Regions from separate parts of the Shewanella sp. A22 genome, predicted to be linked through region 1. Evidence: predicted binding sites of a transcription regulator. Region 1 holds the regulator's gene; each other region holds the start of a gene.
What was found. Region 1 encodes MetJ, which represses methionine synthesis genes. Its sites were predicted from a motif close to TAGACGTCTAGACGTCTA; they were not measured.
Positions count from the first base shown of each region.

Region 1 (6,596 bases):
TGATCACTAATCGCTCTTGTGGATGCTGTGCAAGCAAGGCTTGTACTTTATCGCGTGACTCTTGCACTAAAATATTTGGCACTGCGCCTTCGTCTGCAACCAAAATAGAACACGCATCGACATGGGTCGCTGCCACCCCCATTTCTCGTAACAAAGCCGCCATTAAACGTGCAGACCAACGCTCACCAAAACTCACAACTTGGTTCAGCTGGTAATCGTTATGTTGCTCTAAAGACAGCAAACTAACTAATTGAGATTTATCGGTCGATAAACGTTCACGCAAATCTCGCGCTTGCTCGTTTGACAATAATTGTTCAATTAAGGTTTGCTGGTAGCTCACAAGTACCTGCAACTCTTCTTGCCATAATTGACCACTTTCACGCAGACTCAGTAATTTGTATAAGAAGTTAGTGGTTTTACCTGCAGCAGACACCACAACAAGATCATCACTATGGCCATGGGTAAGTAAAATATGAGCAACACGGCGATAACAATCAGCATCCGCTAAACTAGAACCACCAAACTTATGTAAATGACCTCGCGCCATTACTAACTCCTTAAACAACTACGACTTTTTTGTGCGACTGCTATTTTACTTTATTTCGCTTAAACTACAGCGAACATAAACTGAAATTAAGCTTATTTAATTGCCGCGACGGCGGCTAACCCTGCATTGAGATCGGCAAGGAGATCATCTGCATCTTCTATACCTACAGATAATCTCAATAAAGTCTCTTTAATACCAGCCTCTTGCCTTGCTTCTGGAGCCATTGCTCTATGGGTCATTGTGGCCGGAACGGCTACTAAACTTTCCACTCCGCCTAAACTTTCAGCAATACTAAACAAAGACAAGCCCTGTAAAAAGGCCACGACTTCAGCCTCGCCGCCAATTAATTCAAAACTTAACATAGCGCCAAAGCCTTGTTGTTGTTTTACCGCAATTTCGTGACCTGGATGGTCTTTTAATCCTGGGTAGTAAACCTTGGCAACAACATGACTGCTATTAAGCAACTCAACTATTTTTTGTGCATTGCGTTGATGCTCTCGAATGCGTACCGAAAGCGTACGCAAGCCGCGCAAAGTTAAGTAGCTGTCAAATGCTGAACCTGTTAAACCCAGAGTATTAGACCACCAATGCAGTAACTCGCCTAATTCAGGATCTTTAGCCACAACAGCACCACCCACTACATCACTGTGACCATTTATGTATTTAGTGGTTGAATGGATCACAATGTCGGCACCCAGCAACAATGGTTGCTGTAATATTGGAGACAAAAAGGTGTTATCTACCGTGACTAATGCGCCAACAGCATGGCAAGCTTGACTAATTTCAACAATGTCGACCACACGCAGTAAAGGGTTAGATGGTGTTTCTAACCACACCATTTTAGGTTTTTGCGCAATAGCTTGATTCAATGCTTGTACATCGGTTTGGTCAACGACTAACAGCTTAAATTGGCCTTTTTTGGCCAAATTAGTAAATAAACGATAACTGCCACCATAACAATCGTGCGGCACAACCAATAAATCATCTGGGCCAAGCAAGCTAGTCACCAATGTAATCGCGGCCATGCCAGTGCATGTCACCACACCGGTAGCACCTTGCTCAAGTTTGGCGAGAGCTTCCCCTAAAATGCAGCGTGTAGGATTACCCGACCGACTGTAGTCAAATTCCCTAGGGTGTTGATGACCATTAAAAGAATAGTTGGTCGATAAATAAATCGGTGGTACTACAGCACCATGTTGTGTGTCTGTTTCAATACCTTGGCGAACGGCCAATGTGGCGCTTTGAAGCTTAGTCATAATGGATTCCTAAAATGTCACAAACACACAAAGAGATGTCTAGACGTCCAAATTTACCGAAGAGTTCTTCATCCGTCAACAAGAATAGCCATTTAGACGTCTAAACATCAAGAAATCTATTTGCAATCACGACAAAATAACAGCAATAATTTGACTAGAGATTGTAACGGTTTAAAATCTGCAGCGTATTTATCGTTAAGGGTAAGTTAATGACTGAATGGAATGGCGAATATATCAGCCCATATGCCGAACATGGCAAAAAGAATGAACAAGTAAAAAAAATTACGGTTTCTATCCCTTTAAAAGTATTAAAAGTACTCACAGATGAGCGTACGCGTCGCCAGATAAATAATCTGCGCCATGCTACCAATAGTGAACTGCTATGCGAAGCTTTTTTACATGCATATACGGGACAACCATTACCTCACGACGGTGATTTATCAAAAGATGAACCTGATAGTATTCCGAGTGAAGCAAAGAAACTAATGGATGATATGGGTATCGAGTGGGAAGAACTCGAATAACTCACAATTTAGTTTCTACCTCACCGACATAGAAGCTGCCCTAAGAAGCAGTGATGTTTTTATAGAGAACTTATGCTGTCATTTATCGATCCAACAACGTTGATACTGGCATCAGTTATCGTTTTTTTTGGCGCGCTAACCCAAAGTTTAATTGGTTTTGGGTTGGCCGTTGTTGCAAGCCCTCTATTGTATATCGTTAACCCCCAACTTGTACCTGTTCCTATTATTGTAATGGGGTTTTCCATCTCAGCAATGACCTTATTTAGAGAGCGCGGCCACCTGCAATTTAATGGCTTGCAATATGCCTTACTTGGGCGGGTGCCAGGTGGTTTTTTAGGCGCAGGGTTATTAATGTTTGCCCCTCAAGCTATTTTAGGACTCATCATTGCCGCTATTGTATTTATTGCCGTTATCCTGAGTGTTTATCGAATCACGGCGCCAATTAATCGCATTAGTTTATTCATCGCGGGTATTTTTTCAGGTATTTTTGGCAACATAGCTGCCATTGGTGGCCCACCAATGGCCATTTTACTTGCCGGACAAGATGCCAACCAATTTAGAGCTGCATTGTCAGCCTTTTTTGTATTTAGTTCATTAATTGCTTTAGCCATTCTAGCCATCGTCGGCTTAGTTGAAGTAAAACACTTGTGGTTATCGTTAATGCTATTACCCTCGGTCGTTGCTGGTTACTTGGTATCAGGCCAGTTAATTAACCATGTCGATAAAAACAAAACCCGCACCGCCACCCTAATATTGTGTAGCATCAGTGCCACGGTATTAGTCATTAAATCAACCAACGCATTGATGAACTAATATCGCGCCTAGGCACTCATTTATTATTCTGCTATCTGTTTCCCACGATATCAACACAACATAGAGCGATTGCCGCACTTTCACTCCCCTAGCAAACAAAATACCGCTATGCAACCGATCAATATCACACTAGTTCATTAGATTTTTTTCAATTAACTTTTTTTCAATTAGATTTTTCTCATGGATATGATCTACTTCAAATTAACACTATCTACTTTTAGGTAACATTATTCACAGCAAAGAATAAAACAAGTTGCTAACGCTCCACCTATAAAAGCTCTATGAGGATAAAATGATGAACACATACGTAAAAGTTGGTATCGCAGTCGCCATAGCATTATCATTCGGAAGCCAAGCTATGGCTGCCGATGGTGGTAACCCTAAAAAAGGCAAACACTTGTACAAAAAAGAATGTAAAGCCTGCCACAGTGCTGGCAGTGAAGGCCCTGAACTTACCCCAATGACCAAAACCATGAGCCAATGGGATCGATTTTTTACTCGCGATAAACACAAAGCAAAACCTGCCGTTTTTGAAGCCTTATCAGAAAAAGATCTGAAAGACATTCAACAGTTCTTGTATGACCACGCCGCCGACTCTGACCAACCAGCAACCTGCGGCTAAATCATCAATGCTGAGTCGCTTTTCGTCTTAAGCGAAAACATCAGCCAGTCAACAAACCGAAAAATAGTGGGGCTTAGCCTCAGGGATTCTTACAGTAAAAATTTGCCAAATAAACCTACTTTTTTGGTGAATCGGGGGAGAAAGGCCATGAGAACTCTTATATCAATACTTGTTGCTAACGCGCTCTTTATGAGTGGCGCTAGCCTAGCGGCAGACACAGATGCACAAAAAATTGCCGATCTTAAACAGCAGCTTGCCAGCATTACCGACGAGCTAGACGACTTAAATTCACGGGTTGATAAAACCGAACGTCACACCGCATTAGACAGAATATCCATTACAGGTGACTTTAGAACCAAGGCACATTCATTACATTATCAAAATGTTACTTGGAACCCAGCCATGAACGTCAACTTTTCTGATTTTGGCGCAAAGGCCATGTCAGGCGCGTTTGGCGACCCTAATAGTGCCAGCTCACCATTAGGCCAAATGATGATGGCAAATCCTGATTTAGCCAGCGCATTTCAAAGCGGTATGCTACAAGGGGTTATGCCTATGATGCTAGGCCAAAAAACCCAACAAGATATTGATAACGATATCTTTTACACCACACGATTACGCCTAAATATTGATGCAAAAGTCTGGGACAACGTCAGCTTTGCAGGCCGTTTAACCATGTTTAAGAGCTGGGGCGACTCAGCAGGAGTTAAAGTGTTTGACTCATGGAATTCATTCACCATGGACGGCACCAGTAGCGGCAGCACCAGTGGCGATGAGCTCAAAGTAGAACGCGCCTATTTTAACTGGAAAGACATCAACGGTAGCGGCACTTATCTTTCTATCGGCCGTCGTCCTTCTACCTACGGCCCACCAAGTCATTACCGTGAAAATGAACTCAGAGGCGGCACTCCATCAGGTCACTTAGTCAATTTCAACTTCGACGGCCTAACCCTTGGTTATAATTTGAGTGACATCACTGGTATTGAAGGTCAAACAGTGCGCTTTTGTTATGGACAAGGTTTTGAGTCACAGTACGGCAATGGCGAATTATTTGGTGACATCATCACCAAAGATACTCACTTAGGTGGCTTTAATATTGACGTAGTCAATGATGGCAACCACTTCTTACAGTTCACCTTATTTGGCGCAAAAGATGTTAATGACGGCTTTACTGGCACCATGGCATTCCCAACTCAACTAGCGGGTATCTTTGCACCAACCATGTATCAAGATATGCAAAAGTTTGAAAACTTTAACTTTGTCACTCGTGTACAACCAAGTGGTGTTATTGGTGATATGTTCTTGGGTGGACTCGGTTATGCCTATGAAACCGATGATGATTTAAAAATGTTTGCCTCATTAGGGTGGACTCGTGCAGAACCCAACGGCAATGCAGGTTTATTCGGCGGTATGTTAAGCGATGCAGTATTTGAAGCGGAGTTAAATAGCACGGGCACCGAAATCATTATGGTGCCAAAAGAAACAGTTGATAGCGACACTAAAGATGGCTACGGCGTTTATGTAGGCTTGCAAATACCTGCACCATACGGAAAGTTTGGTTTGGAATATAACTATGGTTCTAAATACTGGAGTCCATTCACCCAAGCACAAGATGACCCTATCGGCAGTAAGTTAGCAACTCGTGGTCATGTTGCAGAAGCATATTATATCTTTGATATTAATCCAAAAATGTTCATCAAGTTAGCTGGTCTATATTACGACTATGAATATACCGGAAGTGGCTCACCAGTGGGTGCACCTCAAAAAATTGACGATATCATTGCCGGTAACGCCTATTCAATGTTGCCAGTAGTTGACACAGCCTATGACGTCAATGCCTCACTGACCGTTAACTTCTAACCAGTCCCTTTAACTTGAACAACTAACTTGGCCCCCCTGAGCGAAAGCTCAGGGGTAAGGACAAATATAATGAAAATATCATCAGCATTGGCTGTATTACTGATATTAAGCAGTAGCGCACAAGCTGCCTTTAATCACAAAGAGGTGCTAACAGGGCCCTTTGCTAATGGCTCTGAAGTGACGACTCAATGCTTAACATGCCATAAACAACACGCAGAAGATTTTATGAAATCTTCCCACTGGACTTGGGAACTAGAGCAAAAATTACCAGGCCGCACGGTTATGCGTGGTAAAAAAAACAGTATCAATAATTTTTGTGTCTCAATAGCCGGCAATGAACCACGCTGTACCAGTTGCCATGCTGGTTATGGTTGGAAAGACTCTAGCTTTGATTTTAAAGACATGACCAAAGTGGATTGCTTAGTGTGTCACGACACAACAGGGACTTATATTAAAGATCCTGCGGGTGCAGGCGAAGCATTAGCAAAAGTCAATTTAGCCCGTGTGGCACAAAATGTTGGCGCGCCAGTTCGTGATAATTGCGGTAGTTGTCATTTCTACGGCGGTGGTGGTGATGCCGTTAAACACGGTGACTTAGATTCATCTATGTCTTATCCAGACAAAGCTACCGATGTCCATATGGATACCGATGGTAATGATTTCCAGTGCCAAGCTTGCCATACTACTGAGAATCATCAAATTACCGGTAATGCAATGGGGGTATCTCCCGGGGGCGAAGACAAAATTGGTTGTGAAAACTGCCATGATTCGGCACCACACCAAAATAAAAAACTCAATACACATACGGCAACCGTGGCCTGTCAAACGTGCCATATCCCGTCATTTGCAAAAAATGAACCCACAAAAATGCGTTGGGATTGGTCAAAAGCAGGCCAAGATCTTCCTGAAACCACAGACCAATACGGCAAGCACACATTCTTGAAAAAGAAAGGCAGCTTTATTTGGCAAAAAGA
Region 1 is NZ_JBSQBN010000013.1:34,100-40,695, forward strand. Features, by position in the region: gene ACWXWT_RS04330 (bifunctional aspartate kinase/homoserine dehydrogenase II) at 1-547, opposite strand, end outside; gene metB (cystathionine gamma-synthase) at 640-1,803, opposite strand; gene metJ (met regulon transcriptional regulator MetJ) at 2,013-2,327, shown strand; gene ACWXWT_RS04345 (sulfite exporter TauE/SafE family protein) at 2,400-3,140, shown strand; gene ACWXWT_RS04350 (c-type cytochrome) at 3,433-3,762, shown strand; gene ACWXWT_RS04355 (DUF3373 domain-containing protein) at 3,910-5,622, shown strand; gene ACWXWT_RS04360 (tetrathionate reductase family octaheme c-type cytochrome) at 5,692-6,596, shown strand, end outside.

Region 2 (6,596 bases), on a different contig from region 1:
CCAGCTTGTTATTTGCGATGGAACACTCACGAAAAAGTGCTTTAAAAGCACCAACATACTGGTAAGCTCAGCAGAGCTGAATAAAGCAAATAAGCCGCACAATAGAAAACAGGAGAATATTATTATTCTCCTGTTTTAAGGTGGATATCATAAGTCTAAATAAGACAAATATTAATGGTTAATAAACCACTTATTTTGCTAGTGCTTGTTTTACGCGCCGGCCGTAATCAACATCCGCTTTAGTAAAGTGATCAACCATTTTTTGTTGAACATCTAAGGTCGTCTGACTTAGCGAACCCGCAATTGTTTCAACTAAACGATTTTTCTCATCATCACTGAAAATACGATAAAGATTACCCGCTTGAGTATAATCATCTTGGTTATAACGACTATACCGAGCAGCTTCACCCTCTAAACGTAATGGCGGCTCTGCGAAATCAACAACTTCGGTTAATGGAGCCTGAGTGTTTGGACCATAATTCACACTCGCATCACCACCAGTTTGGCTACCTTGATAAAGACACTGCGTACCAGCCATTGCCCCTGCACGTTGATGATGATTCGCTTTCGCGGCATGCGGACAATTTACAGGTAACTGGTTATAATTAGTCCCAATACGATAACGCTGCGCATCAGCATAAGAGAATAAGCGCGCTTGCAACATTTTGTCTGGCGATGCCCCCACTCCAGGCACTAAGTTACTCGGGGCTAATGCAACTTGCTCCACTTCAGCAAAGTAATTTTGTGGTAATCGATTTAACTCAAGTACACCCACTTCAATCAACGGATAATCACTATGCGGCCATACTTTGGTCAAATCAAACGGATTAATGGCGTAAGTATTGGCATCTGCTTCTGGCATAATTTGTAGATTCACAGTCCAACGTGGGAAGTTAGCATCTGTAATAGCGGCTACCATGTCACGTTGTGATGAATCAGGGTCGATACCTTTTAGTATATCCGCTTGTTCGCCCGTTAAATTCACTACGCCTTGTTGTGACTTAAAGTGAAACTTAACCCAAAAACGTTCGCCTTTTGCATTCCAAAACGAGAATGTATGCGAACCGTAACCGTGCATTTGTCTATAGTTAGCAGGAATGCCACGGTCTGACATTAAAATAGTCACTTGATGCATCGACTCAGGATTTAGCGACCAAAAGTCCCACATCGCTTGCGGGTCTTTTACATTGGTTTGCGGGTGACGTTTTTGAGTATGAATAAAATCAGGAAACTTAATACCATCACGGATAAAGAATGTTGGCGTGTTATTACCAACAATATCATGGTTACCTCGTGCAGTATAAAAACGTAAACCAAAACCACGTGGGTCACGCTCTGCATCAGCGGAGCCCATTTCGCCACCTACCGTTGAGAAACGTATAAACGTTTCTGTTTGTTTACCAGCGCCATTAAAATGATCCGCTATGGTAAATTCACTTAAATCCTTAGTTAGTGTAAATGTACCGTACACCCCCGTTCCTTTAGCATGAACCACGCGCTCAGGAATGCGTTCACGATTAAAGTGAGCAAGCTTTTCTATTAAATGCCAATCTTGTAAAAGTAGAGGGCCACGTTCACCAGCCGAGATTGAATTTTGATCATCTGCTACTGGGGCGCCATTTTGGCTGGTTAAATAATTACCTTGATTCATTTGTTGCTCCTATGCGCGGTCTTCTAACCACTGCTCAATTAAGTCGTAAACTGTTGCCATGATGATTTCCCTCACTCAACTCATCACTCGATGGAGACATAATAGAAGCCTAACGCAATTATTAAAAACGATTAAAATAGATAAGGGCAACCTTTAAAAGCGATTTAGATAATTGTCAGTAATTGAAAAAATAGATGACGAGTAACCGCAGGCAATAAAAAAGCCAAAATTTTCATTTTGGCTTTGTCAGTAAACAGATTAATTACTCTGATGGTGGGGGCGGATCGCGATATAACTTAACCAAATAATAAGCATCAATTAACACAATAAAAAAGTTAACCAGTGCCACTGGAATAGCATCAATAGCCAAACCATAAGCCACAAACAACCCAGCACCAAGTAGGTTCCACCAGCGTAATTTCTTAATGTTAGACATCATCAATGAAATAGCTACAACGACTGAAGCTAAATAACCAACCCATTCCCAGATATTTATACTGTCCATGGATGTTCCTTGTAGTAAATGCAAATACACAATTTAAGCCACTGACAACGTAGGTTAACGCTGTAATTAGCAGAAAAACTGCCAACTATAGCCAAATAGATAACCGGCGGCTACATAAGCTAACCATTGTAAATTTATAATACATGACTCAACATACTAAAAACCTTGATCGATTGCAGGTTCCACTTACCATTAATGATAATAACTTATCGCTCAACCACTGCTGCGGTCATGCGTGAAATACAGCATAACTCCCCAGCGCTATTGCGGATCAAGATTTCCCAAACCGAACTGCGTTTTCCCAAGTGTACGGGTTTAGCCGTTGCCGTTAACTCACCATTTCGCGATGCTTTTAAATGATTAGCGTTGATTTCTTGGCCTACACAATAGTAACGATTAAAGTCGACCACAAAGTTGGCGGCATAACTGGCTACGGTTTCCGCGAGTGCGACATTCGCGCCACCATGCACAATACCCAGTGGATTATGTATCGAAGGATTGGCAGGCATAGTTGCTACCATATAGTCATCGCCAATTTCAGTAATTTTAATGCCTAAGGTTTGCATTAAGGTGCCTTTACCCTGCATCCCAGCATCTAAACGAGCACAATCTTCTAAAGTAACAGTCTTAAACCAAATACTCATCTTTAACGTCCATCATTACATTGTTAGAAGTTCAGTGTACTGATTAGCTTAAACTTTTAAAAGGTAAACGCGAGTAAGAATGCTCACTTATGGAAAGGATCCGCAGCTCTTATTGTTGCATCCAATCCTCCCTCCCTAGCAACACATTAAGTCACTAATTCGCTTTGGCTTTGATAGGTTTGGGCCCAACGCAATAACTCAACTCGGTTGCGTGATTCGGTTTTACGAAAAATAGAAGAAATATGTGCTTTCACAGTATGTTCACTAATACACAAACGCTGGGCGATTTCTTTATTGCGCGCTCCACTAGAAACGAGTTGAATAATGGTTCTTTCTCGGCTTGTGAGTCTTTGGAGCATGGCAACCGTAACGGCAGGAATTTCAGCACCTGTATCTAACTGTTGGACTAAGCGTCTAAAAATTTTACTGATCAATGGGCGGTCGTACCACAACTCATCTGACACCATTTTACGCAAACCCGTTAGCATTAAATCCATACGTTGGTCGCTGTACAATAAGCCACGAACACCAGAAAGCAATGCCGACTCTTGATCGAGCGAGCCACGTTCAACTTGGTATAGTGCAACGGGGACATGAGCCACTAAACGCGATACCAATAGGGGAATACCCTTATTGTCTAGAGCTGCACCTTTTTGTGAAATGAAGTAAAAATTATTGGATTTTTGTTCTAGTTCTAACTCTGTAGCATGTTTTACGATTCGAGTTTTTAACCCGATAGATTCAGCAAGAATAGCTAAATGGCAAGGTGCAGCGATTTGATGTAAAAACACCAATTCATCGATATTAGAATTCATCACTCTTCTCCCTGAAAAGTACTTAAATTGCTCAACTCGCTTTGAACACATCCTGAAGCTATATACTACACGTAAATAAAATACGTTAACTAGCCATCAGTTTAGGATGAGCAGATAATTTACTTTTTATGTCGTTGTATTAGAGCATTTCACTTATTATTTAACCACTTAAATCATATAAAGATTAATCGAAACCATAGGGAATCGCGGTTAATCTGTCACGCTATCACGATGCTTGATAATGACAAATTTTTCTATACAGCAAGCATAGTAAAAATTTGCTAGTTACTACAGCTATTATGTAAGTCAAAAGTATGAATAGTCAGTTTGACTTACATGACATAAATTTAAGCGTTAACTCAAAACAGATAAGCATCAACTAGTGCGGTACCTTTGCAACCCAATTGACTTATTTGTGACAAGAAGAACTAGACCAACCGATCAAACAGAATTATCTTTAACCACCATTTTGGCCGCTATTTGTCTGTTGTGGAGCGGCGACAGTAATAGTACGCCACAAATGCCACCAACTAAAGCTAAAAACATGTCAGATTGGGTATCCCAAACATAGCCCTGAGTCCCTAAAAATGCTTCAGCATTTTCGCCAGTAGCAATAGCCACCCACCATTCAATTAATTCATAGAAAGCAGAAAAGGCTAGCACAAAACAAACCGCTAAAAACTGACACCAAACCCCGATCTGCATCACCTGCTTACGAATAAAAATTTCACGGGCTAAAATGACAGGAATAAAACCTTGAGCAAAATGTCCAACTTTATCGTAATTATTTCGCTCGCTCCCCATCACTTGTGCAAGCCAATCAAATAACGGTACTTCTGCATAAGTAAAACGCGCACCCACAAATAGTACACAGCAATGCACTAAAATAAGTGCATAAGCTAATGTCGTCAGCGGAAAGCTTTTTCGGCTGAAAAATAAAATGGGTAATGCGATTAATGCCGGGATGGCTTCTAACCACCAAGTAAACATATCTTTAGGCGCACTAACCGACCACAATAGCACTAATAGATAAATCCCTATCCATAAAACCTTACTATTCATCTTAATTCTCTCCAATGAGATATTGTTCTCAAATTAGAATATAAACTTTAGCCATCTAGCCCTCCACAAGCGCTTAAAAAAGTGCTACTTTGATAATGCGCCAGAAGTCCGCATTTATACCATAACTATTAGTATAAGCATTAGTATAACCATTAGCTTAAGCACCATTTAATGATAAGAGGGTACCCATATCATGGCGAAACACTCGCTTGACAAGGATAAGATTAAAATCCTGCTGTTGGAGGGCGTCCACCAAACTGCGGTTGATGTACTAGAACGTGCAGGTTACACCAATATTGAATATCACAAAGCCTCGTTAGGTGAAGAAGCTTTGCTTGCATCAATCAAAGATGCCCACTTTGTTGGATTACGCTCCCGCACTCAGCTTACCGCAGAAGTATTACACCATGCAGAAAAACTCGTCGCTGTTGGCTGTTTTTGCATTGGCACCAACCAAGTCGATTTAGCTACCGCTGAAAAATTGGGTATTCCGGTTTTCAACGCACCGTTCTCCAACACCCGTAGTGTTGCTGAGCTAGTGATAGGTGAAATCATCATGTTAATGCGTGGCATTCCACAACGTAATGCTATCTCGCATCGTGGTGGTTGGTTAAAGAGCGCTAATGGCAGTGTTGAGGTGAGAGGTAAAACATTAGGTGTGATTGGTTACGGCCACATTGGTACTCAGCTTGGCATTTTGGCTGAAACCTTAGGCATGAGAGTTATTTTCTTTGATATTGAAGATAAACTACCATTAGGTAATGCATCACAAGTGCATTCAATGGACGACTTACTCGCTCAAGCCGATGTCGTGAGTTTACATGTACCAGAAACACCGCAAACCAAAGACATGTTCGCCAAATCTGAATTTGCCAAAATGCGTCAAGGTAGCTTCTTTATTAATGCATCTCGCGGCACCGTAGTTGATATTGAAGATTTAGCTCAAGCGCTAAAGTCTGAATATCTTGCTGGTGCAGCAATTGATGTGTTTCCTGTTGAACCTAAGTCAAATGATGATGAGTTTATCACTCCGCTGCGTGGCTTAGACAATGTATTACTCACGCCACACATTGGCGGCAGTACAGCTGAAGCACAAGAAAATATCGGTGTGGAAGTGGCTGGTAAACTGGTTAAATACTCAGACAACGGTTCTACGCTGTCTGCTGTTAACTTCCCAGAAGTATCATTAGCGCAGCATAGTGGTACCTCACGTTTATTACACATTCACCATAACCGCCCTGGCGTGTTGATCAAAATCAACCAAGCATTTTCTGAGAAGCACATAAACATTGCCGCTCAATACCTTCAAACCACAGCTGAAATTGGGTACGTGGTAATGGAAGTCGATTCGGATCAAGCTGAAGAAGCCTTGGTTGAATTAAAATCCATTGAAGGCACCATCCGTGCGCGGGTATTGTTTTAAGCTACGTTATAGGTGATTAACTCGGGTTAATTGTCTTTCTAAAAAAGCTACCTAGTCCGCAAGGTAGCTTTTTTGTTGGCTTTAAAACCTTTCCCCCCTGTTGAGCATTCTATTATTCCGTTACACTTCAACCCATACCGTCTTATTCTCACGTTAGGGATAGTTATGACCATTTCAGAAAACCAACCAGATTGGGATTTCATCGCCACATCTCCTGCATTAATGTTATCTAGTTTGACTCATATGGGGTTAATCGAAATCACCGGTGAACAGGGGCGTAGCTTTATTCATGGCCAAGTTACCACCGACATCACTGGTCTTGGTGAAAACGAGTGGAAATGGGGCGCTCATTGCGATCCTAAAGGTAAAATGCTTGCCAGTTTCCGTACATTTGCAATGGGCGATAGCCTATTTATGTTGCTGCCGAAAAGCACCTTAAGTCTAGATTTACCTCAGTTACAAAAATACGCCGTATTTAGTAAAGCTGAGCTAGCGG
Region 2 is NZ_JBSQBN010000041.1:11,907-18,502, reverse strand. Features, by position in the region: gene ACWXWT_RS09615 (CYTH domain-containing protein) at 1-65, shown strand, start outside; gene katB (catalase KatB) at 191-1,651, opposite strand; gene ACWXWT_RS09605 (YgjV family protein) at 1,914-2,156, opposite strand; gene ACWXWT_RS09600 (PaaI family thioesterase) at 2,363-2,800, opposite strand; gene ACWXWT_RS09595 (response regulator transcription factor) at 2,947-3,615, opposite strand; gene ACWXWT_RS09590 (DUF2238 domain-containing protein) at 4,057-4,677, opposite strand; gene serA (phosphoglycerate dehydrogenase) at 4,871-6,100, shown strand; gene ygfZ (tRNA-modifying protein YgfZ) at 6,266-6,596, shown strand, end outside.
Region 2: serA (phosphoglycerate dehydrogenase) is a predicted target of MetJ. The motif match lies at 4,726-4,743, and genes of this name have one in related genera.

Region 3 (6,596 bases), on a different contig from region 1:
TGGTTTAGTGATTTCCAGCGGTGTGCTCAACGACTGTTTATCGCCGCTGTACTGCACCCTAGCAATTTGTAATGCTAATGGTTCAAGTTGCCCTAAAGCGCCTAATGGCTTGGTTTTTTGATTTATCTTATGTTGAATAAGGTCATCAACATTAGGTTTAACAGGCGCTATAACAAACATGAACACTCCAACTACTTGGGCAAAAATCAATATGATATGCAACCAAATGCATATCAACATATCTCAACGATTAACGGCGTTGACGTAAAATAAACAAGAAAAACACACTGCCTAAAGCAGCGGTAATAATACCGACTGGTAATTCTTGATTAAACAAAATACATCGTGCTATGACGTCAATCCACACCATAAATAATCCCCCCAACATCGCGGTTAAGATCATCGGCTGACGCCCTGAAAACAATAGCCTAACGGTATGAGGGATCATCAAGCCCACAAAACCAATCCCCCCACAGGTCGCCACTAACATAGCAGTAATAAGTGAGCACAGTAACAACATACTTAAACGCAACTTTGCCACATTAATGCCTAAGGTATGAGCGGTTTCGTCACCAGCTTGCAACGCCATTATTTGCCGCTTAAATATCAACATAATCAATAAGCTCACACCAACTGTAACACTAGGCAGTAATAAATTAGTCCAGCTTGCTTTAGCAAAACTGCCTAAACTCCAAAATAATACTGAGGCAGCTGCCTGCGGGCTAGAAAAATACAACAATAAGCTCGTGAGCGCACCAAACAAAAACGAAGTTGCCACACCAGACAACAGCATACGTTCCACTTGGCTTGTTCGACCAGAACCCGACAATATAAACACAATTAATACCGATAAACTGGCGCCGATAAATGCCCCAATCGGAATACTTAATGTCGACCAAGACCACCAAGGTTGCGCAGTAAAACTAGGAGCAATAACAAGCGCGTCTGATAACATCTCAGCAAACACCCCTGTTTGGCTAAATAATGACACTACCAACACCGCACCAAATGACGCCCCTGAACTTATACCAAACAAGTATGGATCAGCTAACGGATTGCGGGTCACCGTTTGCAATACGCTGCCAGCAATAGACAACCCAGCTCCAGCCACAAAGGCCAATAAAATCCGCGGAAAGCGTAATTCAAGCACAATACGTTGGGTTAACTTAATATTATGCTCACTGCTATGTGTCAAACTTGGTATGTCGCCACTCATTAAGTGATTAAATACCATTAATACGTCATTTAGATGAATGTTGGCCGCACCAAAACTCGCGGCCAATAAAGGAGACAGCAAAGTGGCAAAGACCAACAAACTGAAAAAGAGATAATAGCGACGTTGTGATGCATCAATCATGTTCTGAGCATCCTTTCTGACTTGCTTGGTAACCATAAAAGTAGCTAATAAGCGGTTTACCGTGTTGTGGGTGACGATTAATCTCGCAACATACGCCAAACACCTCACTAATTTGCCGTTCGGTTAACACATCTGTTGGAGTGCCTTTAGCAATTAATTTCCCCTTATCGAGCAACAATAATTTATCGCACATTGCGCTGGCTAGATTCAAATCATGAATAGACGCAATAACACTAATACCTAAAGATTTAACCAGCTCAAGAATTTGAATCTGATAACGAATATCTAAATGATTGGTCGGTTCATCTAAAATAAGTATTTGAGGCTGTTGCACGATGGCGCGAGCGATCAATGCGCGTTGTTTTTCGCCGCCAGATAACTGCTCATACTGTTGCAGTGCTTTTTGCTGAAGACCCACTTTAGTTAATGCACTTAACACACGCTCACGGTCTTGCGCGGTATTAGGGTCAAACAAGCCTTTATGAGGTATTAACCCCATTGTCACTAATTGTTCGGTTGTGACATCAAAATAATGCGGAGTATCTTGCTGCACTACCGCAATAGTTTGCGCTAACACCTTAGATGAAAACTCACCGATGGGTTTAGAGAAAATGTCAATGTGACCGCTCGTCGGCACAATATAACGATACAAACAACGTAACAAGCTCGACTTACCGGCGCCATTGGGGCCAATTACCCCTAACATTCGGCCCTTAGGCAAACCAAAATGAATATCTGCCAAAATCGTTTTATTATCGACTTGCCAAAAAAGATGATTTACATCCAATACCGATTCAGACATGCAAGTCGCCTCGCCATGTCCAATTTATTAACACATACATCGACTAAATAACTCCCCTAAGTCACCCGCTTAGGTATGAATGTTGAGGTGATTCAAAGCTGGTATCTGACTTATGTACCAATACATCATTGGTCCACCTACAGTTGCGGGGACAGTTTGGGCTTATCCCAATTCCCAATACCTTGAAAAACACAATCATTAAGGCGCTGGCATTGTCGCCGTTTGTGGCCAATGCAATGTAAAGCATACCTTGGGTTGAAGTGCTTGAAAGCTAGATGAAAACGCATCACTGTCGCTCTGCTCAGTCCAAAACACATCAAGCGACATAATAGCAGCATAGGGGATGGCAAGGTTAGCAAATAATCCATTGGTTTTCCCCGCATTAAGCACATACCCCATAATGCATCGCATTACGCCTCCATGGGTTACCACCAATGCTTGCGGTATTGACGCATCGGCGTCATCCTGTTGAATTAACGCTTGCTGCAAATGGTCTACAATGGTCATTAATCCCTGTTTAACCCGCTCAGCAAAATCGACCACGCTCTCACCTTTATCAGGGGTGTTTTCAACCTTCCATGGGTCCTGCCAATAGGCATCAAACTGGCTTGGGTTTGCACGATAAATATCATCAAATGCTTGGCCATCCCATACACCAAAGTTAATCTCTTGCAAGTCTGACAAAAGGTGCAAAGGCAACGCTAATTGTTGTGACGCTTTGGTAGCAAACGTTTGGCAACGCACTAAAGGCGAGCTAAAAATATGGCTTATGGGTCGCGGCATGCAAGCAAAAGCATGGCACATTTTGTCGTGCCCTTGTGGCGTTAATGCTACATCTATTTGGCCACGCGCAATTTCACCGCCTTCACACTCGCCGTGACGTAAAAACACTATCTTGGCTTGTTTCATTTAAATAAACCTCAACTCAGAATAATAAACGCTAATCAGCCTTGCTCTGACAGTAAAATTTCGCGTACTATGGACGTCTATACGTTTATATGTCCAAAATACCATCTTAATAGATAATCATTTAGCATGATAATCATTGTACACAACAAATATAAGTAACTTGATAGGCAAGTGTTATATGAAAATGTTGTACACAACAATAATGTTATCGCCCTACTATTGTAAAAATAAGGGTATGCTTATCTCAATCAAGGTATCAAGCAACATAGTGATAAAAAGGTAACTGTTATGGCGAAATCGACTTCTTACAGTCAAACACTTAAACAACTTAATGCATTGTTAGCGCAGCGTATTGTGATTCTAGATGGCGCCATGGGCACCATGATCCAAGACTATAAGTTGGAAGAAGAAGATTATCGTGGCGAGCGTTTTAAAGATTGGCATTGCGATGTTAAAGGCAACAATGACTTATTAGTACTCAGCCAACCGCAAATCATTAAAGATATTCATACTCAGTACCTGTTAAACGGTGCCGACATTATTGAAACCAACACCTTTAATGCCACCACCATTGCCATGGCCGACTACGATATGCAGTCACTGGCCGCTGAAATTAACCTTGCTGGCGCCCGAGTCGCCCGCCAAGCAGCAGATGAAGTAGCAGCACAAACCGGTTCACCACGTTATGTTGCCGGCGTATTAGGCCCAACCAACCGTACCTGTTCTATCAGTCCAGACGTTAACGACCCTGGGTTTCGTAATGTCAGTTTCGATCAATTAGTTGAAGCTTATGTCGAATCAACCAGCGCCTTAATTGAAGGCGGTGCCGATATCATTATGGTTGAAACCATTTTTGATACCTTAAACGCCAAAGCCGCCCTGTTTGCGATTGAAAAAGTATTCGATCAACTTGGCGATCGCTTACCTGTCATGATCTCGGGCACGATTACCGACGCATCAGGCCGCACACTAACCGGCCAAACAACCGAAGCCTTTTATAACTCTTTACGCCACATCAAGCCGTTATCGATTGGCCTTAACTGCGCCCTTGGGCCAAAAGAGTTGCGTCCGTACGTTGAAGAATTGTCACGTATTGCCGAATGTTATGTTTCCGCCCACCCTAATGCTGGCTTACCCAACGAATTTGGCGGCTATGATGAAACCCCAGAAGAAATGGCCGAAGTCATTAATCAATGGGCGCAAGAAGGCATGCTCAATATTGTCGGTGGTTGTTGTGGCAGTACACCGGCTCACATTAGTGCCATTCGTGAAGCTGTACTCCGACACGAACCAAGACAGATCCCAGATCTTCCAGTCGCGTGTCGTTTATCGGGCCTAGAGCCACTCACCATCGATAAAAACTCGCTATTTGTTAACGTTGGCGAGCGCGCTAACGTGACCGGTTCGGCTAAATTTTTACGCTTAATTAAAGAAGAAAAGTTCGAAGAAGCGTTAGATGTCGTGCGCGAGCAAGTTGAAAACGGCGCGCAAATTATCGACGTCAACATGGACGAAGGTATGCTTGATGGCGTGGCGTCAATGGCGAAGTTTTTAAACTTAATCGCCTCTGAGCCCGACATCTCTCGCGTGCCAATCATGATTGACTCATCAAAATGGGAAGTAATAGAAGCGGGCCTTAAATGCGTTCAAGGCAAGTCGATTGTTAACTCTATTTCGATGAAAGAAGGCGAAGCCAAGTTTATTGAGCAAGCGACCTTAGTGAAACGCTATGGCGCTGCTGCCATTGTTATGGCCTTTGACGAAGACGGCCAAGCCGATACGCGTGAACGTAAAACCCAAATTTGTACCCGTGCTTATCGCATTTTGGTCGATGTTGTTGGCTTTCCACCAGAAGACATTATTTTCGACCCTAACATTTTCGCCATTGCCACCGGTATTGATGAACACGACAACTATGCCGTCGACTTTATCGAATCGATAAAAGATATCAAAGCCACCCTGCCACACGCAATGATCTCCGGTGGCGTGTCTAACGTGTCATTCTCGTTCCGTGGTAACAACCCAGTACGCGAAGCCATTCACGCGGTATTTTTATACCATGCCATTCAAGCAGGCATGGACATGGGTATTGTTAACGCAGGTCAGTTAGCCATATACGATGATATTGACCCAGAGCTCAAAAAGCGGGTTGAAAACGTAGTCCAAAACTTACCTTGCCCGGTTGCCGACTCAAGCAATACCGAACAACTACTCGACATCGCTGAAAGCTTTAGAGGCGACGGCTCACAAGTGGCCAAAAAAGAAGACTTAGCATGGCGCAGTTGGCCGGTGTCGCAACGTTTGTCACACGCATTGGTCAAAGGCATTACCGAATTTATTGATGAAGACACCGAAGCTGCCCGCCAAGAAGCGGTGCGCCCGCTCGATGTGATTGAAGGGCCGTTGATGGACGGCATGAACGTGGTCGGCGACTTATTTGGCGCGGGTAAAATGTTCTTACCGCAAGTGGTCAAATCGGCTCGGGTAATGAAAAAAGCCGTCGCTTACCTTAATCCTTATATTGAACTTGAAAAGGTGGCTGGCCAGTCAAACGGGCGAATTTTAATGGTCACCGTAAAAGGCGATGTGCATGACATCGGTAAAAATATCGTCGGCGTGGTACTGGCTTGTAACGGCTACGAAGTGGTCGATCTTGGGGTTATGGTATCGGTCGATAAAATTCTCGATGCAGTAAAAGAGCATAATATCGACATCATCGGCATGTCAGGTTTAATCACCCCAAGCTTGGATGAAATGGTTCACAACGTGAAAACCTTCCACCGTGAAGGCTTAACCATCCCTGCAATTATTGGTGGGGCAACCTGCTCTAAAATTCATACTGCGGTAAAAATAGCACCGCATTATCCACACGGTGCCATTTACATTGCCGATGCATCACGTGCTGTGCCTATGGTGTCGAAACTGGTTAACAACGAAACACGTCAAGCCACCATCGACGAAACCTACGCAGAATACGATATAATGCGTGAAAAACGTTTGTCGCAAACCAAGCGTAAAACAATTGTATCGATTGAAGCTGCGCGCGAAAATCGTTGCAAACACGACTGGGACAGCTACACCCCATTCACGCCTAATGTATTAGGCCGACAAGTGTTTGATGACTATCCGCTAAAAGACTTAGTTGAACGCATCGACTGGACACCGTTCTTTAGAAGCTGGGAGCTGCACGGTCATTACCCAGAAATTTTAAATGACAAAGTCGTTGGTGAAGAAGCGGTTAAATTATTTGCCGATGGCCAAGCCATGTTGAAGCAAATTATTGCTGAAAAGTGGCTTACCGCCAAAGCAGTAATCGGTTTATTCCCAGCCAATACCGTCAACCATGACGACATTGAACTGTATACTGATGAAAGCCGCACCACATTGGAAATGACCACTCATCATCTACGTATGCAGCTTGAACGTGTCGGTAACGACAACTTCTGTTTATCAGACTTTGTTGCACCAAAAGATTCAGGCGTTGCTGATTACATGGGCGGTTTTGCGGTAACGACGGGGCACGGTATT
Region 3 is NZ_JBSQBN010000049.1:6,718-13,313, reverse strand. Features, by position in the region: gene cobT (nicotinate-nucleotide--dimethylbenzimidazole phosphoribosyltransferase) at 1-180, opposite strand, end outside; gene ACWXWT_RS10685 (FecCD family ABC transporter permease) at 251-1,357, opposite strand; gene ACWXWT_RS10680 (ABC transporter ATP-binding protein) at 1,350-2,159, opposite strand; cobalamin riboswitch at 2,239-2,359, opposite strand; gene ACWXWT_RS10675 (histidine phosphatase family protein) at 2,358-3,068, opposite strand; gene metH (methionine synthase) at 3,357-6,596, shown strand, end outside.
Region 3: metH (methionine synthase) is a predicted target of MetJ. The motif match lies at 3,139-3,156, and genes of this name have one in related genera.